DNA from 4 places in the Shigella sp. SIG6 genome. Region 1 is predicted to be linked to each of the others. Evidence: predicted binding sites of a transcription regulator. Region 1 holds the regulator's gene; each other region holds the start of a gene.
What was found. Region 1 encodes CRP, which controls carbon source genes, mostly activating them, when cyclic AMP is high. Its sites were predicted from a motif close to ATGTGANNNNNNTCACAT; they were not measured.
Positions count from the first base shown of each region.

Region 2: a site for CRP is predicted at 2,221-2,238, ahead of cdd (cytidine deaminase). Genes of this name have one in related genera too.
Region 3: a site for CRP is predicted at 1,083-1,100, ahead of udp (uridine phosphorylase). Genes of this name have one in related genera too.
Region 4: a site for CRP is predicted at 2,454-2,471, ahead of serC (3-phosphoserine/phosphohydroxythreonine transaminase). Genes of this name have one in related genera too.

Region 1 is NZ_JBQZXC010000043.1:12,900-16,785, forward strand. It holds gene ACUU1M_RS09630 (hydrolase) at 1-212, shown strand, start outside; gene ACUU1M_RS09635 (YheU family protein) at 206-424, shown strand; gene ACUU1M_RS09640 (phosphoribulokinase) at 478-1,347, shown strand; gene ACUU1M_RS09645 (OsmC family protein) at 1,402-1,806, opposite strand; gene crp (cAMP-activated global transcriptional regulator CRP) at 2,108-2,740, shown strand; gene ACUU1M_RS09655 (YccS/YhfK family putative transporter) at 2,791-3,886, shown strand, end outside.
Region 2 is NZ_JBQZXC010000122.1:6,164-10,049, reverse strand. It holds gene dusC (tRNA dihydrouridine(16) synthase DusC) at 1-838, opposite strand, end outside; gene ACUU1M_RS16320 (CidA/LrgA family protein) at 1,077-1,475, shown strand; gene ACUU1M_RS16315 (CidB/LrgB family autolysis modulator) at 1,472-2,167, shown strand; gene cdd (cytidine deaminase) at 2,297-3,181, shown strand; gene sanA (outer membrane permeability protein SanA) at 3,331-3,886, shown strand, end outside.
Region 3 is NZ_JBQZXC010000033.1:14,483-18,368, forward strand. It holds gene metE (5-methyltetrahydropteroyltriglutamate--homocysteine S-methyltransferase) at 1-109, shown strand, start outside; gene ACUU1M_RS08125 (dienelactone hydrolase family protein) at 148-963, opposite strand; gene udp (uridine phosphorylase) at 1,225-1,986, shown strand; gene rmuC (DNA recombination protein RmuC) at 2,127-3,554, shown strand; gene ubiE (bifunctional demethylmenaquinone methyltransferase/2-methoxy-6-polyprenyl-1,4-benzoquinol methylase UbiE) at 3,649-3,886, shown strand, end outside.
Region 4 is NZ_JBQZXC010000126.1:4,903-8,788, forward strand. It holds gene ycaO (30S ribosomal protein S12 methylthiotransferase accessory factor YcaO) at 1-1,651, opposite strand, end outside; partial or broken gene ACUU1M_RS16485 (DUF421 domain-containing protein) at 1,781-2,408, shown strand; gene serC (3-phosphoserine/phosphohydroxythreonine transaminase) at 2,607-3,695, shown strand; gene aroA (3-phosphoshikimate 1-carboxyvinyltransferase) at 3,766-3,886, shown strand, end outside.

The DNA of each region.
Region 1 (3,886 bases):
CGACGCTGATTATTCACGCCAAAGACGATCCGTTTATGGATCATCAGGTGATCCCAAAACCGGAAAGTCTCCCCTCGCAGGTGGAGTATCAACTGACTGAACATGGCGGTCATGTTGGCTTTATTGGCGGTACATTACTTCATCCGCAAATGTGGCTGGAGTCACGCATTCCTGACTGGTTAACAACGTATCTGGAGGCGAAATCATGTTGATTCCGTGGCAAGACCTCTCCCCCGAAACGCTGGAAAATTTAATTGAAAGCTTTGTGTTACGTGAAGGCACCGATTATGGTGAACATGAGCGTACACTTGAACAGAAAGTCGCCGACGTCAAACGCCAGCTACAGTGCGGAGAAGCGGTGCTGGTATGGTCGGAGCTGCACGAAACGGTCAATATTATGCCGCGCAGTCAGTTTCGCGAATAACCTGCAACCGTCGGCGGACGAGATAATAGTGATAGCTAAGTCATGGAGTTACTATGTCTGCCAAACATCCGGTCATTGCGGTAACAGGATCCAGCGGCGCGGGGACCACCACCACCAGCCTCGCGTTTCGTAAAATATTCGCGCAGTTAAATCTGCATGCAGCTGAGGTGGAAGGCGACAGTTTTCACCGTTACACCCGCCCGGAAATGGACATGGCGATCCGCAAAGCGCGCGACGCCGGGCGGCATATCAGCTACTTCGGCCCCGAAGCGAACGACTTCGGCCTGCTGGAACAAACCTTCATTGAATACGGTCAGAGCGGCAAAGGGAAATCTCGCAAATATCTGCATACCTACGACGAAGCCGTACCCTGGAATCAGGTACCGGGAACATTCACCCCCTGGCAACCTTTACCAGAACCCACTGATGTACTGTTTTATGAAGGTTTACACGGCGGCGTAGTCACGCCACAGCATAACGTTGCGCAGCATGTGGACTTACTGGTCGGCGTAGTGCCTATCGTTAACCTTGAGTGGATTCAAAAACTGATCCGCGACACCAGCGAGCGCGGGCACTCACGAGAAGCAGTAATGGACTCGGTAGTGCGTTCAATGGAAGACTATATCAACTACATCACACCGCAGTTTTCCCGCACCCATCTTAACTTCCAGCGCGTTCCCACCGTCGACACTTCAAACCCGTTCGCGGCAAAAGGTATCCCGTCGCTGGATGAAAGCTTTGTGGTGATCCATTTTCGTAATCTGGAAGGGATCGATTTCCCTTGGCTGCTGGCGATGTTGCAAGGCTCATTCATTTCCCACATCAATACGTTAGTGGTACCTGGCGGCAAAATGGGGCTGGCAATGGAATTAATTATGCTGCCGCTGGTGCAACGATTGATGGAAGGAAAGAAAATCGAGTAACTTTACTATTATGCCGGATAAAATACTATCCGGCTTCACAACGGGATAGTTAAGTCACGCGGCAACCACTTCATACGAGTGAGTAATATTCACCGCTTTTTCCAGCATCAACGCCACTGAACAATATTTCTCGGCAGAGAGATCAACCGCACGCGCAACCGCTGCGTCTTTCAGGTCGCGACCGGTGACGATAAAATGCAGATTAATGTGCGTAAACAGGCGTGGTGCCTCTTCGCGGCGTTCAGAGGTCAATTTTACTTCACAATCGACCACATCCTGACGCCCTTTTTGCAGGATCGAAACCACATCGATGGCACTGCAACCACCCGCCGCCATCAACACCATTTCCATCGGACTTGGTGCTTTATCGCCTGAGTTGCCGTCCATTAAAATCTGGTGACCAGAGGCGGATTCGCCCAGAAAAGTTAACCCTTCGACCCACTTCACTCGCGCTTGCATTTTTGCTACTCCACTGCGTCAATTTTCCTGACAGAGTACGCGTACTAACCAAATCGCGCAACGGAAGGCGACCTGGGTCATGCTGAAGCGAGACACCAGGAGACACAAAGCGAAAGCTATGCTAAAACAGTCAGGATGCTACAGTAATACATTGATGTACTGCATGTATGCAAAGGACGTCACATTACCGTGCAGTACAGTTGATAGCCCCTTCCCAGGTAGCGGGAAGCATATTTCGGCAATCCAGAGACAGCGGCGTTATCTGGCTCTGGAGAAAGCTTATAACAGAGGATAACCGCGCATGGTGCTTGGCAAACCGCAAACAGACCCGACTCTCGAATGGTTCTTGTCTCATTGCCACATTCATAAGTACCCATCCAAGAGCACGCTTATTCACCAGGGTGAAAAAGCGGAAACGCTGTACTACATCGTTAAAGGCTCTGTGGCAGTGCTGATCAAAGACGAAGAGGGTAAAGAAATGATCCTCTCCTATCTGAATCAGGGTGATTTTATTGGCGAACTGGGCCTGTTTGAAGAGGGCCAGGAACGTAGCGCATGGGTACGTGCGAAAACCGCCTGTGAAGTGGCTGAAATTTCGTACAAAAAATTTCGCCAATTGATTCAGGTAAACCCGGACATTCTGATGCGTCTGTCTGCACAGATGGCGCGTCGTCTGCAAGTCACTTCAGAGAAAGTGGGCAACCTGGCGTTCCTCGACGTGACGGGCCGCATTGCACAGACTCTGCTGAACCTGGCAAAACAACCAGATGCTATGACTCACCCGGACGGTATGCAAATCAAAATTACCCGTCAGGAAATCGGTCAGATTGTCGGCTGTTCTCGTGAAACCGTGGGACGCATTCTGAAGATGCTGGAAGATCAGAACCTGATCTCCGCACACGGTAAAACCATCGTCGTTTACGGCACTCGTTAATCCCGTCGGAGTGGCGCGTTACCTGGTAGCGCGCCATTTTGTTTCCCCCGATGTGGCGCAGACTGATTTATCACCCCGATATCAACTATGCACTTCGACAAACGCTGGTGCTATGTTTGCCCGTGGCCGTTGGGTTAATGCTTGGCGAATTACGATTCGGTCTGCTCTTCTCCCTCGTTCCTGCCTGTTGCAATATTGCGGGCCTTGATACGCCTCATAAACGTTTTTTCAAACACTTAATCATTGGTGCGTCGCTGTTTGCCACCTGTAGCTTACTGACACAGCTGCTACTGGTAAAAGATGTTCCCCTGCCCTTTTTGCTGACCGGATTAACGCTGGTACTTGGCGTCACTGCTGAGCTGGGGCCATTGCACGCAAAATTGCTTCCTGCATCGCTGCTCGCCGCCATTTTTACCCTCAGTCTGGCGGGATACATGCCGGTCTGGGAACCATTGCTCATCTATGCGTTGGGCACTCTCTGGTACGGATTGTTTAACTGGTTTTGGTTCTGGATCTGGCGCGAACAACCGCTGCGCGAGTCACTAAGTCTGCTGTACCGTGAACTGGCAGATTATTGTGAAGCCAAATACAGCCTGCTTACCCAGCACACCGATCCTGAAAAAGCGCTGCCACCGCTGCTGGTGCGCCAGCAAAAAGCGGTCGATTTAATTACTCAGTGCTATCAGCAAATGCATATGCTTTCCGCGCAAAACAATACCGATTACAAGCGGATGCTGCGTATTTTCCAGGAGGCGCTGGATTTGCAGGAACATATTTCGGTCAGTTTGCATCAGCCGGAAGAGGTGCAAAAACTGGTCGAGCGTAGCCATGCGGAAGAAGTTATCCGCTGGAATGCGCAAACCGTCGCCGCTCGCCTGCGCGTGCTGGCTGATGACATTCTTTACCATCGCCTGCCAACGCGTTTTACGATGGAAAAGCAAATTGGCGCACTGGAAAAAATCGCCCGCCAGCATCCGGATAATCCGGTTGGGCAATTCTGCTACTGGCATTTCAGCCGCATCGCCCGCGTGCTGCGCACCCAAAAACCGCTCTATGCCCGTGACTTACTGGCCGATAAACAGCGGCGAATGCCGTTACTTCCGGCACTGAAAAGTTATCTGTCACTAAAGTCTCCGGCGCTACGCA
Region 2 (3,886 bases), on a different contig from region 1:
AATAACTCAACCACTGTTTAATCCGCGCAACGTGATATAACCCGGTATCGCCCTGCTTTTCCAGACGGGTATATTTTTGCAGCAAAGCAATCACCTCCGGCCACGGCATTCGCGGTTCGTTATATTTTACCACCCGGCTCAGGTTGGGAATATTGAGCGCCCCGCGACCAATCATCACTGCGTCGCAGCCGCTGATCGCCATGCATTGTTGCGCGCTCTGCCAGTCCCAGATTTCACCGTTGGCAATCACCGGAATATTCAGCCGCTGGCGAATCTCGCCAATCGCCTGCCAGTCAATATGCTCCGCGCGGTAACCCTGCTCTTTCGTCCGCCCATGCACCACCAGCTCCGTAGCGCCAGCCTGTTGAACCGCATCGGCGATTTCAAATTTCTTCTCACCGCTGTCCCAGCCCAGACGCACTTTCACGCTGACAGGCAAATGCGCCGGTACAGCTTCACGCATCGCTTTTGCCCCCTGGTAGATGAGTTCAGGATCTTTGAGTAACGTCGCCCCGCCGCCGCTACCGTTAACCGTTTTCGACGGGCAGCCGCAATTGAGATCCACGCCCCAGGAACCTAACTCCACCGCACGGGCGGCGTTCTCTGCCAGCCATTGTGGGAACTGACCTAACAACTGCACGCGCACCAGCGTACCAGATGGTGTCCGGCTGGCGTTTTGTAGCTCAGGGCAAATGCGATGAAAGACTTTTACCGGCAGCAGTTGATCCACCACGCGGACAAACTCGGTGATGCACAGATCGTAGTCGTTAACTTCGGTCAGCAATTCACGCACCAGAGAGTCAAGCACTCCCTCCATCGGTGCCAGTAACACACGCATATCATCACCCGCAAAAAAATGAGGCGCTATGTTAGCGCCTATGGTCAGCGGATTAAAGGTCTGCAAAGAGGGATTGCTGCAAACTGCAATCCCTCTCTATGCTTGATGTATGCCTGAGTTCGCTGCTCATTGCGTAATACCGGGTAGCGAAAAAATAAGCGCTGATTTCTTAATGTGATCGGTAGCACGTTTTACGAATTAATTGTATGATGAATCCATCTCATCTGGGGTGTTGATTATGAGTAAGACACTGAACATTATCTGGCAATATTTACGCGCTTTCGTCCTGATTTATGCCTGCCTGTATGCAGGCATTTTCATTGCTTCCCTGCTACCGGTAACCATTCCGGGCAGCATCATTGGGATGCTGATCCTGTTTGTCCTGCTGGCCTTGCAAATTCTTCCGGCGAAATGGGTCAATCCGGGGTGCTACGTACTGATTCGCTATATGGCGCTATTGTTTGTGCCGATTGGCGTAGGCGTCATGCAATATTTTGATTTGCTCCGCGCGCAGTTTGGCCCGGTAGTGGTTTCCTGTGCTGTCAGTACGCTGGTGGTTTTTCTGGTGGTGAGCTGGAGTTCACAACTGGTACACGGTGAACGTAAAGTCGTAGGTCAGAAAGGATCAGAAGAATGATGGCGAATATCTGGTGGTCATTACCGCTGACGTTGATTGTCTTTTTTGCCGCCCGCAAACTGGCGGCACGGTATAAGTTTCCCCTGCTTAACCCGTTGCTGGTAGCAATGGTGGTGATCATTCCTTTTTTAATGCTGACCGGCATCTCTTACGACAGTTACTTTAAAGGTAGCGAAGTGCTAAACGATCTGCTGCAACCGGCGGTCGTCGCGCTGGCCTATCCTTTATATGAGCAGCTACACCAGATCCGCGCGCGCTGGAAATCGATCATCACCATCTGTTTTATCGGCAGCGTGGTTGCGATGGTGACGGGGACTTCCGTGGCATTGTTGATGGGCGCTTCACCGGAAATCGCCGCGTCAATCCTGCCGAAATCAGTCACCACGCCTATTGCAATGGCGGTTGGCGGCAGTATTGGCGGTATTCCGGCAATCAGCGCAGTTTGCGTGATTTTCGTCGGCATCCTCGGCGCGGTATTTGGCCATACATTGCTTAATGCGATGCGTATTCGTACCAAAGCTGCGCGCGGTCTGGCAATGGGGACTGCCTCGCACGCCCTCGGTACGGCGCGCTGCGCCGAGCTGGATTATCAGGAAGGTGCATTTAGTTCGCTAGCGCTGGTGTTATGCGGGATAATTACTTCGCTGATCGCACCGTTCCTTTTCCCGATTATTCTGGCAGTAATGGGCTAAAATTTGCGATACGTCGCGCATTTTTGATGTAAGTTTCACGTGTTGCATAATTAATGAGATTCAGATCACATATAAAGCCATAACGGGTTCGTAAACTGTTATCCCATTACATGATTATGAGGCAACGCCATGCATCCACGTTTTCAAACCGCTTTTGCCCAACTTGCGGATAACTTGCAATCTGCACTGGAACCTATTCTGGCAGACAAGTACTTCCCCGCTTTGTTGACCGGGGAGCAAGTCTCATCGCTGAAGAGCGCAACGGGGCTGGACGAAGACGCGCTGGCATTCGCACTACTTCCGCTGGCGGCGGCCTGTGCGCGTACGCCATTGTCGAATTTTAATGTTGGCGCAATTGCGCGCGGTGTGAGCGGAACCTGGTATTTTGGTGCCAATATGGAATTTATTGGTGCAACAATGCAGCAAACCGTTCATGCCGAACAAAGCGCGATCAGCCACGCCTGGTTGAGTGGTGAAAAAGCGCTTGCAGCCATCACCGTTAACTATACGCCTTGTGGTCACTGCCGTCAGTTTATGAATGAACTGAACAGCGGTCTGGATCTGCGTATTCATTTGCCGGGCCGCGAGGCACACGCGCTGCGTGACTATCTGCCGGATGCCTTTGGGCCGAAAGATCTGGAGATTAAAACGCTGCTGATGGACGAGCAGGATCACGGCTATGCGCTGACTGGTGATGCGCTTTCTCAGGCGGCGATTGCAGCGGCAAACCGTTCGCACATGCCTTACAGTAAGTCACCAAGCGGTGTCGCGCTGGAATGTAAAGACGGTCGTATTTTCAGCGGCAGCTACGCTGAAAACGCCGCATTCAACCCGACTCTGCCGCCGTTGCAGGGGGCGTTAATTCTGTTGAATCTCAAGGGTTATGATTACCCGGATATCCAGCGCGCGGTTCTGGCAGAAAAAGCCGATGCGCCGTTGATTCAGTGGGATGCCACCTCCGCAACGCTGAAAGCTCTCGGCTGTCACAGTATCGACCGCGTGCTTCTCGCTTAAGCCTGGTGCCGGATGCGGCGTGAACGCCTTGTCCGGCTTGCCAGCCCTCTCCTGGTGTCGAAATTCCCGGCAAACAGTTTGCCGTTTCTTGCGCAAAACCAACGGGTAAAGTAGCCTGATGGAAATTTTCCTTAGCTCGAGTCTCCTGCATGTTAAAGCGCGTGTTCCTCAGCCTGTTAGTCCTGATCGGCTTGCTGCTGTTGACTGTGCTCGGCCTCGATCGCTGGATGAGCTGGAAAACCGCGCCTTATATCTACGACGAATTGCAGGATCTCCCCTACCGCCAGGTCGGCGTGGTGCTCGGCACAGCAAAATATTATCGTACCGGCGTTATTAATCAGTATTATCGCTACCGCATTCAAGGAGCGATTAATGCCTATAACAGCGGTAAGGTAAATTATCTATTACTGAGCGGCGATAACGCATTGCAAAGTTATAACGAGCCGATGACCATGCGCAAAGATTTAATCGCTGCTGGTGTCGACCCATCAGATATTGTTCTCGATTACGCAGGCTTTCGTACGCTGGATTCCATCGTGCGTACACGCAAAGTTTTCGATACTAATGATTTCATTATTATCACCCAACGTTTCCACTGTGAGCGAGCATTATTTATTGCGCTGCATATGGGGATTCAGGCTCAGTGTTATGCCGTACCGTCACCGAAAGATATGCTGTCAGTACGTATTCGCGAATTTGCCGCCC
Region 3 (3,886 bases), on a different contig from region 1:
GCGCCTGTGGGTCAACCCGGACTGTGGCCTGAAAACGCGCGGCTGGCCAGAAACCCGCGCGGCACTGGCGAACATGGTGCAGGCGGCGCAGAATTTGCGTCGGGGGTAAATCCAAACCGGGTGGTAATACCACCCGGTCTTTTCTCATTACAGCGACTTCTTCCCACCATACTGCTTAAACCATTCCAGCATACGCTGCCAGCCATCTTTCGCAGATTCGGCATGATAGCTCGGGCGATAATCAGCGTTGAATGCATGCCCGGCATCCGGGTACACGATAATCTCTGCTTTCGCATTAGCAGCCCGCAGCGCCTGGCGCATCGTTTCAACGCTCTCCTGCGGAATGCTGTTATCCTGACCACCATATAAGCCGAGAACCGGCGCGTTAAGATCGGTTGCGATATCAACAGATTGTTTCGGTGAATTCAGCGACTTGTCGCCCGTCAGTTTGCCGTACCACGCCACTGCGGCTTTTAGCTGTGGATTATGCGCGGCATACAGCCAGGTGATACGTCCACCCCAGCAGAATCCGGTGATCATTAAACGATGAACATCGCCGCCGTTGCGGGAAGCCCTACTGGCGACATGATCGAGATCGGCCAGCACCTGCGAGTCAGGCACTTTTGCTACCAGACCGCTAAGCAACGTGGGGATATCGGCAAAATCATTCGGATCGCCTTCGCGGAAGTAAAGTTCAGGTGCGATAGCCAGATACCCCTCCAGCGCCAGACGGCGACAAATGTCGCGGATATGTTCATGCACGCCAAAAATTTCCTGCACTACAATGACCACTGGCAGTGGGCCATCGCTTTGCTTTGGTCTGGCATGGTAAGCAGGCATGTTATCCCCTTGTGAAGGGATAGAGGTGAAGCCCGCCACAATCGCGTCGTCCGGGGTCTGAACGATGGTCGAAGCGAGAGGCGATGCAGCAGGTGCAAATCCAGATTGTTGTGTTGTTGCCATGGTATTCTCCGTACCCTTATAAAAATGTTGCGCAATGTTAACTATAGTCAGCATGCAACAAATCACATTGCCTGAATCGGCTCATCTTTTATGCAGTCCTGCAGAATGAAGAGTGATTTATGTGATATGAATCACTTTTGGTGGGTAAATTTATGCAACGCATTTGCGTCATGGTGATGAGTATCACGAAAAAATGTTAAACCCTTCGGTAAAGTGTCTTTTTGCTTCTTCTGACTAAACCGATTCACAGAGGAGTTGTATATGTCCAAGTCTGATGTTTTTCATCTCGGCCTCACTAAAAACGATTTACAAGGGGCTACGCTTGCCATCGTCCCTGGCGACCCGGATCGTGTGGAAAAGATCGCCGCGCTGATGGATAAGCCGGTTAAGCTGGCATCTCACCGCGAATTCACTACCTGGCGTGCAGAGCTGGATGGTAAACCTGTTATCGTCTGCTCTACCGGTATCGGCGGCCCGTCTACCTCTATTGCTGTTGAAGAGCTGGCACAGCTGGGCATTCGCACCTTCCTGCGTATCGGTACAACGGGCGCTATTCAGCCGCATATTAATGTGGGTGATGTCCTGGTTACCACGGCGTCTGTCCGTCTGGATGGCGCGAGCCTGCACTTCGCACCGCTGGAATTCCCGGCTGTCGCTGATTTCGAATGTACGACTGCGCTGGTTGAAGCTGCGAAATCTATTGGCGCGACAACTCACGTTGGCGTGACAGTTTCTTCTGATACCTTCTACCCAGGTCAGGAACGTTACGATACTTACTCTGGTCGCGTAGTTCGTCACTTTAAAGGTTCTATGGAAGAGTGGCAGGCGATGGGCGTAATGAACTATGAAATGGAATCTGCAACTCTGCTGACCATGTGTGCAAGTCAGGGCCTGCGTGCCGGTATGGTAGCGGGTGTTATCGTTAACCGCACCCAGCAAGAGATCCCGAATGCTGAGACGATGAAACAAACCGAAAGCCATGCGGTGAAAATCGTGGTGGAAGCGGCGCGTCGTCTGCTGTAATTCTCTTCTCCTGTCTGAAGGCCGACGCGTTCGGCCTTTTGTATTTTTGCGTAGCGCCTCGCAGGAAATGCCTTTCCAACTGGACGTTTGTACAGCACAATTCTATTTTGTGCGGGTAAGTTGTTGCGTCAGGAGGCGTTGTGGATTTCTCAATCATGGTTTACGCAGTTATTGCGTTGGTGGGTGTGGCAATTGGCTGGCTGTTTGCCAGTTATCAACATGCGCAGCAAAAAGCCGAGCAATTAGCTGAACGTGAAGAGATGGTCGCGGAGTTAAGCGCGGCAAAACAACAAATTACCCAAAGCGAGCACTGGCGTGCAGAGTGTGAATTGCTCAATAACGAAGTGCGCAGCCTGCAAAGTATTAACACCTCTCTGGAGGCCGATCTGCGTGAAGTAACCACGCGGATGGAAGCCGCACAGCAACATGCTGACGATAAAATTCGCCAGATGATTAACAGCGAGCAGCGCCTCAGTGAGCAGTTTGAAAACCTCGCCAACCGTATTTTTGAGCACAGCAATCGCCGGGTTGATGAGCAAAACCGTCAGAGTCTGAACAGCCTGTTGTCGCCGCTACGTGAACAACTGGACGGTTTCCGCCGTCAGGTTCAGGACAGCTTCGGTAAAGAAGCACAAGAACGCCATACCCTGACCCACGAAATTCGCAATCTCCAGCAACTCAACGCGCAAATGGCCCAGGAAGCGATCAACCTGACGCGCGCGCTGAAAGGCGACAATAAAACCCAGGGCAACTGGGGCGAGGTAGTATTGACGCGGGTGCTGGAGGCTTCCGGTCTGCGTGAAGGGTATGAATATGAAACCCAGGTCAGCATCGAAAATGACGCCCGCTCGCGGATGCAGCCGGATGTCATCGTGCGGCTGCCGCAGGGAAAAGATGTGGTGATCGACGCCAAAATGACGCTGGTCGCCTATGAACGCTATTTTAACGCCGAAGACGACTACACCCGCGAAAGCGCGCTACAGGAACATATCGCGTCGGTGCGTAACCATATCCGTTTGCTGGGACGCAAAGATTATCAACAGCTGCCGGGGCTGCGAACTCTGGATTACGTGCTGATGTTTATTCCCGTTGAACCCGCTTTTTTACTGGCGCTTGACCGCCAGCCGGAGCTGATCACCGAAGCGTTGAAAAACAATATCATGCTGGTTAGCCCGACTACGCTGCTGGTGGCGTTGCGTACTATTGCCAACCTGTGGCGTTATGAGCATCAAAGCCGTAACGCCCAGCAAATCGCCGATCGTGCCAGCAAGCTGTACGACAAGATGCGTTTGTTCATCGATGACATGTCCGCGATTGGTCAAAGTCTCGACAAAGCGCAGGATAACTACCGCCAGGCAATGAAAAAACTCTCTTCAGGTCGCGGAAATGTGCTGGCGCAGGCAGAAGCGTTTCGCGGTTTAGGAGTAGAAATTAAACGCGAGATTAATCCGGATTTGGCTGAACAGGCGGTGAGCCAGGATGAAGAGTATCGACTTCGGTCGGTTCCGGAGCAGCCGAATGATGAAGCTTATCAACGCGATGATGAATATAATCAGCAGTCGCGCTAGCCCATTAGGGGTAGTTAAGCCGGGTAGAAATCTAGGGCATCGACGCCCAATCTGTTACACTTCTGGAACAATTTTTTGATGAGCAGGCATTGAGATGGTGGATAAGTCACAAGAAACGACGCACTTTGGTTTTCAGACCGTCGCGAAGGAACAAAAAGCGGATATGGTCGCCCACGTTTTCCATTCCGTGGCATCAAAATACGATGTCATGAATGATTTGATGTCATTTGGTATTCATCGTTTGTGGAAGCGATTCACGATTGATTGCAGCGGCGTACGCCGTGGGCAGACCGTGCTGGATCTGGCTGGTGGCACCGGCGACCTGACAGCGA
Region 4 (3,886 bases), on a different contig from region 1:
AAAACGCCGCTTCGCCGTTCATTGCCGCACTGGCGGCTTCTACGGCATCTGCGCCGTACATGCGAACAAACGCATTCAGATATTGCAGCGGCTGGCGATCTTCTTCCTGTGCCAGTAATAACAACGTTTGCAGGCAGCGATAATAGTTGGAGCGTTCCGGACTAAATACTGATGAGTTAAACTCCATCGTCCATTCGGTCCAGACCAGAGCCTGTTCCAGATCGCCACCAGCCAGCGCCAGCATGGCTTTTAATTCACCGATACGCAGGGTGTACCAACCGTTATCCGACCCGGTCGCCAGACCCAACAGCTCACGCACGCGGGTAAAGTCATCAAAACCTTCTTCATCCAGTTGCTCGATGAGGTTCAGGTAATCTTCTTTTTCCCACTCGCTGCCTGGTAGCGAAAGAATCGTTTCACGTAAATGGCTGCCCATACTGTTATTCGCGAGCCACAGATCTTCAGCCGGATAAATATCGGACATGCCAGGCACGATAATACGGCAAGCATAAACGCCCAGATGCTCGTAATCGGCAATATAAACTTCTTTATCTTCTTTGTTGAAGATAGCCATCAGCGTAGCAAACTCTTCTTCCGTGGTGCCGGAGAAATTCCAGTCCACAAACGGATAATTGGCATCCTGCTTGAACAGGTCCCAGGAGATTAAACCGCTGGAATCGATAAAGTGCGTTTCGAGGTTGGTATGTTCAGCGACTTCTTCATCATCGAAGGTTGGCGGAGTAAACACATCCAAATCTTTCAGGCCACGACCTTGCAGCAGCTCGGTCACGGTACGTTCCAGTGCTACGCCAAAATCAGGATGCGCACCGAAAGAGGCAAAGCAGGTGCCGTTTGCAGGATTAAACAGTACCACGCAAATCACCGGATACTGGCCGCCAAGGGAACCATCATATGCGAAGATCGGGAAACCTTCTGTTTCCAGTGTTTCGATCGCTTCAACCACCGCTGGGTAACGCGCCAGCACGTCTGCCGGGATTTCCGGCAAGCTGATGCTTTCAGCAATAATGCGGTTTTTCACGTAGCGTTCGAAAACTTCGGACAACCCCTGAACGCGTGCTTCGTTGCGGGTATTGCCAGCGGACATACCGTTAGAAACGTACAGGTTACCAATGATATTCATCGGAATATAAACGGTCTGATTGTCGGACTGGCGCGTAAACGGCAGACCGCAAATACCACGATCTTCGTTACCGGATTGTAGGTCAATCAGCATACTGCCGGTCAATTCATTCTCCGGATCGTAAAATGCGCGCAGACGGTCATCGAGCAGCCCTTCTGGCACATCGTCATTTTCGCTCAGTGGGAACCATTTTTCGTTGGGATAATGCACAAATGGACCGTTGGCGATGGTTTCGCCCAGCCAGAAATCAGCAAAAAAGTAGTTGGTTGAGAGACGCTCGAAATATTCACCGAGTGCAGAAGCCAGCGCCGCTTTCTTGGTTGCGCCTTTACCGTTGGTAAAACACAGTGCGCACTCTTTGTCGCGAATATGTACAGACCAGACGTTAGGCACGGGATTCAGCCAGGAGGCCTCTTCAATCTGAAAGCCGAGGTCTGAAAGTTTTTGCTGGAAGCGAGCGATGGAATCTTCCAGAGCGGCATCTTTGCCGGGGATAAATGTTTGCGTCATGAAAATCACTTTAGTCGTACGGAAAGCGCGCAATAATACGGGTTTTATCTCAAAGGCGCTATCACCGCCGCCATGCCGATGAACTGTTGACTATGCTTTTAGCGGATAAACCACGTTAAGAGCATAAAAATGAAGGCGTTCGATCTCCACCGTATGGCATTTGATAAAGTGCCTTTTGATTTCCTTGGCGAAGTTGCACTACGTAGTCTTTATACCTTTGTACTGGTTTTTTTGTTCCTCAAAATGACCGGAAGACGCGGTGTGCGGCAGATGTCGCTGTTTGAAGTGTTAATCATTCTCACGCTGGGTTCAGCGGCGGGAGATGTGGCGTTTTATGATGATGTGCCGATGGTGCCGGTACTTATCGTCTTTATCACTCTGGCGTTGTTATACCGCCTGGTAATGTGATGGCGAGCTGGCCTGGTCGAAACTCAATAACTCCAACATGACGGAATTTGAGTTCTTTATGGAGCTACGATTGCGTGGCGTGGAGCAGCTGGGGCAGGTACGTCTGGCGATTCTCGAAACCAACGGGCAAATCAGTGTCTATTTCTTTGAAGATGACAAGGTGAAACCGGGTTTACTTATTTTACCCAGTGATTGTACGCAGCGTTACAAAGTGGTGCCGGAGTCGGCGGACTATGCCTGCATTCGTTGTAGTGAAATCATTCATATGAACGCGGGGGAAAAACAATTATGTCCGCGCTGTGCAAATCCAGAATGGACGAAGGCAAGTCGGGCAAAACGGGTGACCTGACAGTAAAAACATCGGCTTTTTGCTAATAATCCGAGAGATTCTTTTGTGTGATGCAAGCCACATTTTTGGCCTCAACGGTTTTACTCATTGCGATGTGTGTCACTGAATGATAAAACCGATAGCCACAGGAATAATGTATTACCTGTGGTCGCAATCGATTGACCGCGGGTTAATAGCAACGCAACGTGGTGAGGGGAAATGGCTCAAATCTTCAATTTTAGTTCTGGTCCGGCAATGCTACCGGCAGAGGTGCTTAAACAGGCTCAACAGGAACTGCGCGACTGGAACGGTCTTGGTACGTCGGTGATGGAAGTGAGTCACCGTGGCAAAGAGTTCATTCAGGTTGCAGAGGAAGCCGAGAAGGATTTTCGCGATCTTCTTAATGTCCCCTCCAACTACAAGGTATTATTCTGCCATGGCGGTGGTCGCGGTCAGTTTGCTGCGGTACCGCTGAATATTCTCGGTGATAAAACCACCGCAGATTATGTTGATGCCGGTTACTGGGCGGCAAGTGCCATTAAAGAAGCGAAAAAATACTGCACGCCTAATGTCTTTGACGCCAAAGTGACTGTTGATGGTCTGCGCGCGGTTAAGCCAATGCGTGAATGGCAACTCTCTGATAATGCGGCTTATATGCATTACTGCCCGAATGAAACCATCGACGGTATCGCCATCGACGAGACGCCAGACTTCGGCAAAGATGTGGTGGTCGCCGCCGACTTCTCTTCAACCATTCTTTCCCGTCCGATTGACGTCAGCCGTTATGGTGTAATTTACGCTGGCGCGCAGAAAAATATCGGCCCGGCTGGCCTGACAATCGTCATCGTTCGTGAAGATTTGCTGGGCAAAGCGAATATCGCGTGTCCGTCGATTCTGGATTATTCCATCCTCAACGATAACGGCTCCATGTTTAACACGCCGCCGACATTTGCCTGGTATCTATCTGGTCTGGTCTTTAAATGGCTGAAAGCGAACGGCGGTGTAGCTGAAATGGATAAAATCAATCAGCAAAAAGCAGAACTGCTATATGGGGTGATTGATAACAGCGATTTCTACCGCAATGACGTGGCGAAAGCTAACCGTTCGCGGATGAACGTGCCGTTCCAGTTGGCGGACAGTGCGCTTGACAAATTGTTCCTTGAAGAGTCTTTTGCTGCAGGCCTTCATGCACTGAAAGGACACCGTGTGGTCGGCGGAATGCGCGCGTCTATTTATAATGCCATGCCGCTGGAAGGCGTTAAAGCGCTGACAGACTTCATGGTTGAGTTCGAACGCCGTCACGGTTAATGCCGAAATTTTGCTTAATCCCCACAGCCAGCCTGTGGGGTTTTTATTTCTGTTGTAGAGAGTTGAGTTCATGGAATCCCTGACGTTACAACCCATCGCTCGTGTCGATGGCACTATTAATCTGCCCGGTTCCAAGAGCGTTTCTAACCGCGCTTTATTGCTTGCGGCATTAGCACACGGCAAAACAGTAT